One region of the Thalassobacillus hwangdonensis genome, then DNA from elsewhere that is predicted to be linked to it. Evidence: riboswitches for the same ligand, from Rfam matches in the RefSeq annotation. Region 1 holds a riboswitch; each other region holds the start of a gene.

Region 1 (3,278 bases):
AGATGCGGTTAAAACCGGAATGTTGTTCACGATGGAAATCATCAAGCGTGTAACAGCAATGCTCAAGGAAGCAGAGGTAGAAAAACTTGTCGTCGATCCGGTCATGATTGGAAAAATGGGATCGCAATTGCTTCGTGATGAGGCGATTGAATCGATGAGAGAGGACTTGATTCCTTTAGCGACAATCATCACACCCAACCTTATGGAAGCGAGCCGGATCCTGGAACTTGATGACATCCTTACTGTCGATGGAATGAAATGGGCAGCGGAACAACTTCACAAATTAGGTCCTTCCTATGTGCTAGTGAAAGGTGGAGCGTTAGAGGAAGATGCGGTGGATGTCTTATATGATGGTGAAACGTTCACAGAATTCAAGGCGGACCGAATCGATACCATCCATACAAGTGGAGCGGGCTGCACCTATGCTGCTGCTATTACTGCTGAGCTTGCAAAAGGAAAGTCTGTTGAAGAATCAGTGGCAATTGGAAAAGACTTTGTTACTGCTGCGATTAAGCATGCCGTTTCATTCGAGCGGGGAATTGGATCGACTTATCAGGCAGCTTACCGTAAAAATAAAGAGTAATGGCCAGTCAGATCAGCCATTACTCTATTTGTGTTACGCTTTTTTAATACTGGGTTGGATGGGGATGTAAATGTCCATCTGTTTATTTTCTGTACCATAACACCTTTCATCATATAACTCGAAATCCAAAGTTCCACGATGCTCATAGCTTGATTGTGGGAACCATTCGGTGAAAATGTAATTCCAAGTAGATTGAATGGTAGAAGGGAAGGACTCCTCATCTGCTTCCGGGGTGGTGAAGACCGCATAATCCAATTCCGGAAAACTCTTATAGACCATACCTTCAGGTGTATCTGTGCCTTCTTTCACTTCCATTCCGATGACATATACAAATTCACCGGTTTCCGGGGAGAAATCTGTACACACACCCAACTCCACATTTTTGTTCAAAGGTTTAGGAATGTTCAACCCTAGCTGATTGTTGATGTACTGCTGCCAGAACTCAGGGATGTCCTGGTTGTTTTGTCCATCCTGATTTTTTGTCTTCAGACCATAGCCGATAAGGTGGAAAGCAGGTTTCGTAATCATTTTCGGTTCCATTGTAAACCCTCCTGATTCTAGATTTGCAGGTAGGTAGGCTTTGCCTCGCAGTGGACCACTAAGTTGTTGTGCGTTTCGGTAGCTTTTAGGTGAAACCCCATAGTATTTCTTGAACGCTCTGTTGAAGGATTCGTGGTATTGAAATCCAACGTCAAATGCAATATCGATCACTTTATCATTCGAGTAAAAGAGCCGCTCTGCTGCCTGAGTAATTCTTCTTTTCCTTACATAATCCATTACGGATTCCCCAACCATGGCTTGAAAAACCCTGTGGAAATGAAAAGGCGAGAATTGAGCTACTTCAGCCAGTTGCTCTAAAGTGAGAGGTTCTTGCAGGTTTTCCTCAATATAATCAAGCGTTCGTTTAATACAGTGCACATATTCCATTGTTGCGTCCACCTACCTTATCTTTACAATAGCAGTAATCAGCAGAGGGTTCTTAACCATTTTTGCTACTTTAAATGTAACTTACATACCTAATAATAATCTAGATTTATCGGAAACTCTTATGTTTCTATATCTAAAAGGAATTGACAGATAATAAAGGATAGGCGATAGTGAATCCAGGGGGACTCGTTTCTCCTTTTACAATTGAATATGCCTTATGGTGGCTTCATTCTTAATGAAGCTGAAAAGGGAAGTTGGTGAAAATCCAACGCGGTCCCGCCACTGTAAAGAGAAGGTACATAAATATACCACTGTAGATATACGGGAAGGGTTATGTGCTGATGATTCTGAGCCAGGAGACCTGCCATAGGGAAGGGCATGAATTCCTACGGGAGATAGGAGGGTGTTACGTGAAACTTCATTGTACAAAATCGATGGTGATCCCTTGAATAGAATGATTTTTTTCTGATGCATCTTCTTAACGAAGGTGTTTTTTTTATTTTACAAGGAAAGGATTCGATTTAAATGAAGCCATTGACAGTAAGTCATTCAAAAATGAAACAAACAAGACTGGTATTACCACCAGATACGAATCATCTGGATACGATTTTCGGAGGGAAGGTGTTGGCCTACATCGATGAAATTGCTGCTTTGACTGCGATGAAACACTCCAATAGTGTGGTAGTCACAGCGTCTATTGACTCTGTAGATTTTCTTTCCTCAGCAAAAGTAGGCGATGCATTGACTTTGGAAGCTTTTGTCACTAGGACAGGTCGCACTTCCATGGAGGTCTATGTAAAAGTGCATGCGGATGATCTACTGCAAGGGAAGAAAGTGGTCACAACAGAGTCTTTCTTGACGATGGTCGCTGTGGATGAACTAGGGAAACCAAAACCTGTACCTTCTATCATTCCTGAAACAGATGAAGAAAAGAGGTTGTATGATACAGCTCCTTCTAGAAAAATGCATAGGCAAAAGCGCCCGGCGCTAAAGTGAATAGTAAGAACAAAAGCCTCGTCATTTGACGAGGCTTTCAACTTTAACCTTTAAATGCATTTGTCAGTGGTGGTACGATTTGTTTCTTACGGGAAACGACACCCTCAAGAACAGCTACATCATCCTGAAGCGTCGTATTGAACGCTTCTTCTACTTTCTCTGTGTTTTTACCTAGTGCCAAGACAGTGGAATCGTTTTTCAAAATGTCTGTGATTGCAAGTACGAAAAGGTTCAGACCTTTGTCGTCGATTTTGGAAGTCATGGCATCTTTAAGTTCTTCTTTCCGTGCAAGAACTTCTTCTGTATCGACAACGTTCACCTGCGCGATTTCCACTTTTGCATCGCCCATCGGGAACTCTTTCGCATCAAGGGAAATAAGGTCAGCCGCGGAAGTGTCTTTCGTATTGGCACCCGCTTTAAGCATGTCCAACCCATATGCATCAAGATCAACGCCTGCAATCTCGCTAAGTTCTTTTGCTGTATCGATATCCTCCTGTGTACATGTCGGAGATTTAAGCAGCAGTGTATCGGAAATGATACAGGAAAGCATTAAGCCTGCGATGGACTTTTCGATTTCCACACCATTTTCTTTGTACATTTTTCTTAGAATCGTAGCGGTACATCCGACCGGCTCGACGCGGAAGTAAAGCGGCTCTGCAGATTCAAAGTTTGAGATGCGGTGGTGATCGACAACCTCCACAATGCGGACATCTTTCAAGTCATCCACACTTTGCTGTGGTTCGTTATGGTCAACAAGTGCAACCTCATTTAC
Region 2 (3,278 bases), on a different contig from region 1:
GCCTGATCCCTTAAAGGATATGTTCAAAAATGTACTATCGACAGAAAGCGAAATGATGATCGAGGCAGAAGTTCAAGGCAGATCCTGGGTCATCATTATGAGTCCGCTTTATGACAAGATGAAGGTTCGTGGAGCGGTGGCAGTGCTTCGTGATATGACGGAAGAACGAAGACTCGATAAACTTCGGAAAGACTTCATTGCGAATGTATCCCATGAACTTCGGACTCCAATATCGATGATGCAGGGCTACAGCGAAGCGATTGTCGATGATATTGCAGAAAGCAAGAAAGAGAAAAATGAACTTGCGCAAATCATTTACGAAGAATCGCTTCGTATGGGAAGGCTTGTCAATGAACTGCTTGATCTTGCAAGGATGGAAGCAGGTCACATCACTTTGAATGTGGAACAAGTGAACCTCCAGCTGTTTATGGATAAAATCATTCGAAAGTTCCAAGGGCTGGCAAACGACAAACAAGTGCATTTGAAGCTTTCGGCCGAACATGAAGTAAGTCATGCAAGGTTTGATCCGGATCGGATTGAACAGGTGTTTACAAACCTGATCGATAATGCAATTCGGCACACAGAAGAAAACGGAACTGTTCATGTGAAACTGGAACAGAACAATCATGAAATCGAGGCGAAAATCGAGGATTCCGGTTCTGGTATCCCTGCGGACGATCTGCCATTCGTGTTTGAACGTTTTTACAAGGCTGATAAGTCACGGAAGCGGAAGAATGTCAAAACCGGCACAGGACTTGGCCTTGCCATAGCGAAAAATATCGTGGAAGCGCATAAAGGCTCGATTGCAGTCCACAGCCGGCTCGGTGAAGGGACAACATTCTCGTTTAAATTACCATTGAAAGGCGAAAATTCAGAAGAATTGTAATAAAATCTTGTTACTTATGAAACATTCTATTTACTTTTCATAATCGTATGGTAAGATGAAAATTGAATTATATAAGGAATGAAGGTGCTCTATTTCTTAGAGCTGAAAAGGGAATCCGGTGAAATGCCGGAACTGTCCTCGCAACTGTAAGTGCTACGAAATGGACGATCCACTGTATCAAGGATATGGGAAGGGTCCAGAGTAGGAATAAGCACAAGTCAGTAGACCTGCCTGCCATTCAAGTTTCAAAGCTTCGAGGATTGAGCGTTTGAGACAACCGGTCGGAATCGTATACGTGCAATCTACGTATGAATGAAAACTGGATTGTCTTCGAATGGATGTCTCAAAAGGTCTGTCCCAAGCATTCGATCATGTAACATACATGATTATGCGGGCAGACCTTTTTTCGTTAAGGCATTCTTCAGCCGCAGGTTGTCTTACGCCCTTCACCTTTCACGAGCTGGGAAACAAACATTAAGGAGAGGAAGGGTTCAAATGAACAGAATACTTAAAATGGTGTTTGCATTGCTTTTAAGCATCGGAATACTAACTGGATGCCAATCCGAAAGTGGCAATGCCGACCAAACTACGGAAACAGAACAGAATGAACAACAGGAAATGAAAGCAGAAGTGGTCATTTCTAAAGAAAACGGTGAAGAAATCCTTCAGGAGAAAGAAATTGAATTTGAAGAAGGACAATCGTTGATGGAAGTGATGAAAGCCAATTTCGAAGTAGAAGAAAGTGATGGATTCATCACGGGAGTTGAAGGGGTTTCTGCTGAGGAAGGCGAAGAGAAAGCCTGGTTTTACACCATTAATGGGGAAGAAGCGATGGTGGGAGCCAATGACTACGAATTGGAATCAGGAGATCAGATCGCATTTGATTTTCATGCTTGGGAATGATCGCAATGAACACATATAAACTGACGTTAATTGCATTGCTTTCAGCACTTGCTATCGCTGGAAGAATTGCAACGAATGCCATTCCGAATGTACAGCCGGTCACAGCCATTGTCATCCTTACCGGCTTCTTTATGGGACCTCTGGCGGCAGTTCTTTTGGCAGCTTTGACGACGTTCCTATCCAACATGCTGCTGGGAATGGGAATCTGGTATATTTGGCAGGTAACCGCATGGGCATTGATCGGTGCAGCAGCAGGGCTGATCGGTAAGTATTTCAGTACTATTCCAAAATGGGGGCTTGCACTTTTTTCCGGTGTAAGTGGCCTCATTTACGGGCTGATCATTTCGTTGACGATGTACAGCTATGCAGGATCATTTTGGGCCTATTATCTGGCAGGACTACCGTTCGATCTATACCATGCGTTCGGGAATATCGTATTCATCACGCTCCTGCTACCTGTTTTTTCAAGGCTGTTCGAACGATATAGCCGCCATGCACTAGCCTGATACCAACCGGATTCCGGTTGGTATTTTTTATGCTTTATGAAAGTTAGACTTTGGTATAGGGTTAAAGTATAAGAAAATATCGCAATAAGCCAAGTTTTTTCTGACCTCTTTGATTATGATGGAAGAGTGAAACTTTTTTACATAACTGAACGACTAATCTATGAATGGGAGGTAGGAAGTGTGGATCGAGTTTTTGAACGTCTGTATGATTGTTATCATCATGATTTGTACCAGTTTGTCTTCTACATGGTGAAAAATAAAGAACAGACGGAAGACCTCATTCAGGAAATCTATATAAAAGTGATGAATTCCTACGATACATTCCAAGGAAAGAGCAGTGAAAAGACTTGGCTCTTTTCGATTGCAAGGCACGTGACGATCGATTTCTTTCGTGCTCAAAAACGGAAAAGAAACCGGATACTGGATTTTTTTGACTGGAAAGAGCGGGGAGAGGAACTAAAAGATTCAGCACCGATTCCTGAAGATATAGCAATGATGAATGAGGAAATACAGAAAGTCTATCATTGTCTCGATCAGTTGAATGTCGATCAGAGAAGTGTCATCATCTTACGGTTCATCCAGGAACATACGCTGAAGGAGACTGCCGAACTTCTCGGATGGAGCGTCAGTAAAGTGAAGACGACGCAGCATCGGGCGATGAAACTGCTGAAAGAACGCATGGAAAAGATGGAAGAGGGGGGAATCCAACGTGAAGCGTAACTCTTACAACGATGAGAAGCTCGAAAAGCTATTGGGCGAATTGCCGCGAGTGCAGGATCGTCTAAGCAAAGAAGAGCTTCACCAGAAAATATCTCCTCAACTGAATGAAAACAAAGTAAAAAAAGAAAGGGCATGGCTCGTTCCAGTCGGTTCCCTGGTGGCAGTCGTCCTGCTGATGGTAATGGTAATTCCTATCCTTCAACAGGGATCAGGAGGGATGGATTCTGCTTCAGAAAGTGGGGATCAGGCAGACAGCAGTGCCG
Region 3 (3,278 bases), on a different contig from region 1:
CTTCATCTCGATAGAACATATACGGGGTTCCCGTCTCTAACTGACTGATCATGATGCGCTTCATGATGTCGATGGCAGGAACGGTATTCCTGGAAAGGAGAGGGTGGTTCACGCAGGCCTCGTACTTTTCGCGGAAACTGCCATTCCCTTTTTGTTCATCGTAAAAGTCCTCCAGTGAAAATCCCATCACTTTCCTTACTTCATGGGGATCAAACAAATGCCAGTCTTCTCTGTTTTCCACTGCCTCCATGAATAGATCCGGGATACATACGCCTGTAAAGATATCATGTGTACGCTGCCGCTCATCGCCATTATTCAATCGGCTGTCCAGGAACGGGAAGATATCTTTGTGCCACACATCGAGGTACACAGCTACCGCACCCTGGCGCTGTCCTAACTGGTCGACACTGACAGCGGTATTGTTCAACTGTTTCATCCAAGGAAGCACACCTGAAGAAACACCTTTGAACCCTTTAATGTCACTGCCTCTGCTTCTGATTTTTCCGAGATAGACACCTATCCCGCCGCCGTGCTTGCTGAGCGTAGCGATGGAAGTGTTGCTGTCAAAGATTGATTGCAGGTCATCTTCGACCGTATCGATGAAACAGGAGCTTAGCTGCCCGTAAGTTTTACCTGCGTTCGTAAGCGTGGGTGTAGCTACTGTCATATATAGATTACTCAAAGCCCAGTAAGCTTCTTTGACGAGAGAGATTCTTTTCTCGTCATTCTCTTTTGCCATCAAGGTCATCGCGATGATCATGAAACGTTCTTGTGGAAGCTCCAGTAATGCTTTTTCTTTATTTCTGGAAAGATAACGGTCCGTTAACGTTTTCAAACCGATATAGGTGAAAAATGTATCTTTTTCGGGATCTATTACTTTTTCTAACGCTTGCACATCCTCGGTGGAGTAGGTTTCCAGAAGGAAGGGGCTGTAGATTCCTTCGTTGATCAAACGTTTGATCAACGTGTGAAATCCGGTGTACACGTATGACTGATTCCTGTTTTTCTTCGTTTCTTCATAAATCTTGGTGCGTAACAAATCCGCTGCTACGAACGTCCAATCTGCCTCCCTCTCATTTATGTAGGACAGTGTTGTAAGTGTGAGCAGATGAATTTGCTCTTCAAATTCCAGTTCCTCCAAGTTCATGTTCGTCAGTTCCTGTTTAAAGGGCGCTGTATCCAGGGAAGGAAACCTCTTTTGCTGCACGTCGATCCAATCCGACCACCTTGCTTGAGGTGCTGCTGTCAATGTATTCACAATAAATCACTCCTTGAAATGTTTTTAGGCAATAAAAAAATCCGCTCCCATTGAGCGGATGAAACCATGGAATAATAAAGATGAATCGATCATCAAATACAAACGTATTATCCCATCGTTTCACCTTCTCAATCCCCGAAGAAGTAGAAACTTCCAACGAACAGTGACAGGTCTCCTGACTCACACCTTCATCTACTTCGACCCTTCCCGTACATGTTGTGTACAGTGGTTTGTCGGTTCGGCGGTGATTACAGTTGCGGGGGCAGTTCCGGATTTGCACCGGCTTCCCTATTAAGCCTATAGGCATCACATGCTCGCTTTACTATATATAGATGTTAAATTCGAAATGATTGATATATATTGTGTCACCTATGATATATCTTTTATTGATAGACTGCAACCGTTATTTTTGAATAGAAGGGTTTTCGCTAAAAGGAGCGAATAAGGAAACAGAAGGATGACAAGGAGGAATACGGTTTGACGGATAATTTTCAATGGCATAGAGAAGCAGAACGGAAATGGGATGAACGAGCCGATTTCTGGAATCAGAAAAGTAAAGCAATGTGGGATGAAGGAAGCAGAAAAACGATCATCCCTTTTCTTGAGAAGCATGTAGCAAATGGATCGTCTGTTGCTGATATCGGCTGTGGCGATGGATACGGTTCCTATAAACTATACAAAGACGGGTATCACGTTACAGGTGTAGATATTTCGACTGAAATGGTCGAGCTTGCAAAAAAGAGACTCGAAAATGAATCGATGACATTCATTCAGGGGGATTTCGTTGATCTTCCATTTGAAGCGGAGAGCTTTGATGCGGTGATGGCGATCAATTGCATTGAATGGACGGAAGTACCCGTACAGGCGCTTAACGAGGTGAAGCGGGTGCTTAAGCCAGGTGGGAAGTTATGTATCGGAATCCTGGGACCGACCGCAATGCCGAGGACGAACAGTTACCGGAGGGTTTTTGGTGAAGAGGTAATCTGCAATACGATGATGCCTTGGGAATTCGCCTCGATGGCAGAAGAAACAGGCTGGCGGATTGTTGATGGACATGGTGTATATAAACGTGAAGTCACGGAACAGCACCTTGAAGACCTCCCGGAAGAACTGAAACAAGCACTGACATTCATGTGGGTATTCATACTTGAAAAATAATCGCCCCCGCACATTTGTCTGTTTATTCCTGCAGAGGTTAAGGGAAACTACCCATATAGTTCATATAATGAAAGGGGTAGTTGAAGTTGAATCAGCAAGAATTGAAAGATAAGATACTTGATGTGTTAAGTGGAAATAAAGTAGGAACACTGGCGACGGTGAAAAATGACAAGCCACACTCCAGGTTCATGACGTTTTTCAATGACGGGCTCACCATCCATACACCTACAAACAAAAAAACGCACAAAGCGGAAGAAATCGATGCAAATCCATACGTTCATATTCTGATCGGGTATGAAGGAGAAGGATACGGCGATGCCTACCTTGAAATCGAGGGGAAAGCGACGATCAGAGACGATGCAGAAGTGAAGGAGAAGCTCTGGAGTGACAGGATGAAACGCTGGTTCGACGGTCCGAACGATCCCGAATATATCGTTTTGGAAATTGCGCCTGAGCAGGTTCGTTTGATGAACGCAGGAGAAGATACACCTGAAACATTGGAACTTTAACTAAAGAGAGGCTTTTTTGGCCTCTCTTTTTGTGTGCAGTTTTTTTCTGGCGAAAATGAGGACTAATCTGGCGATACTCAGCGTTAATCTGGCGAAAATCTGAATTAACTGGCGATAGTCGCAACTAATCTGGCGAACGTCAAAATCCAACTAGATTCGACACATCCACCATCCGCCATCAAGCGTGAAGCGAGTGTTGGATCATTTCGTGAAGCACATTGATCACATGTTCATCATCATGCGAGTAATAAATTGACGTACCTTCCCGGCGTGACTTCACCAATCGAAGGTTTTTAAGAAAACGTAACTGGTGGGAGACAGTAGATTGGCGAAGCTCTAATCGGTCGGCGATT

The links. A riboswitch is a leader RNA that binds a small molecule or an ion and turns the genes downstream of it on or off. The one in region 1 is predicted to bind cobalamin.
Region 2: another riboswitch for cobalamin. It lies ahead of ACFQ2J_RS04890 (DUF4430 domain-containing protein); the one in region 1 lies ahead of ACFQ2J_RS11940 (acyl-CoA thioesterase).
Region 3: another riboswitch for cobalamin. It lies ahead of ACFQ2J_RS08540 (ribonucleoside-diphosphate reductase subunit alpha); the one in region 1 lies ahead of ACFQ2J_RS11940 (acyl-CoA thioesterase).

Annotation. Positions count from the first base shown of each region.
Region 1 covers NZ_JBHTKL010000005.1:481,602-484,879, forward strand. Annotated here, with positions in the region: gene thiD (bifunctional hydroxymethylpyrimidine kinase/phosphomethylpyrimidine kinase) at 1-583, shown strand, start outside; gene ACFQ2J_RS11935 (AraC family transcriptional regulator) at 617-1,510, opposite strand; cobalamin riboswitch at 1,712-1,893, shown strand; gene ACFQ2J_RS11940 (acyl-CoA thioesterase) at 2,036-2,506, shown strand; gene ACFQ2J_RS11945 (manganese-dependent inorganic pyrophosphatase) at 2,550-3,278, opposite strand, start outside.
Region 2 covers NZ_JBHTKL010000001.1:919,403-922,680, reverse strand. Annotated here, with positions in the region: gene ACFQ2J_RS04895 (ATP-binding protein) at 1-886, shown strand, start outside; cobalamin riboswitch at 952-1,135, shown strand; gene ACFQ2J_RS04890 (DUF4430 domain-containing protein) at 1,382-1,789, shown strand; gene ACFQ2J_RS04885 (ECF transporter S component) at 1,795-2,295, shown strand; gene sigX (RNA polymerase sigma factor SigX) at 2,476-3,015, shown strand; gene ACFQ2J_RS04875 (hypothetical protein) at 3,005-3,278, shown strand, end outside.
Region 3 covers NZ_JBHTKL010000002.1:126,601-129,878, forward strand. Annotated here, with positions in the region: gene ACFQ2J_RS08540 (ribonucleoside-diphosphate reductase subunit alpha) at 1-1,249, opposite strand, end outside; cobalamin riboswitch at 1,407-1,585, opposite strand; gene ACFQ2J_RS08545 (class I SAM-dependent methyltransferase) at 1,700-2,416, shown strand; gene ACFQ2J_RS08550 (pyridoxamine 5'-phosphate oxidase family protein) at 2,503-2,925, shown strand; gene ACFQ2J_RS08555 (ArsR/SmtB family transcription factor) at 3,104-3,278, opposite strand, start outside.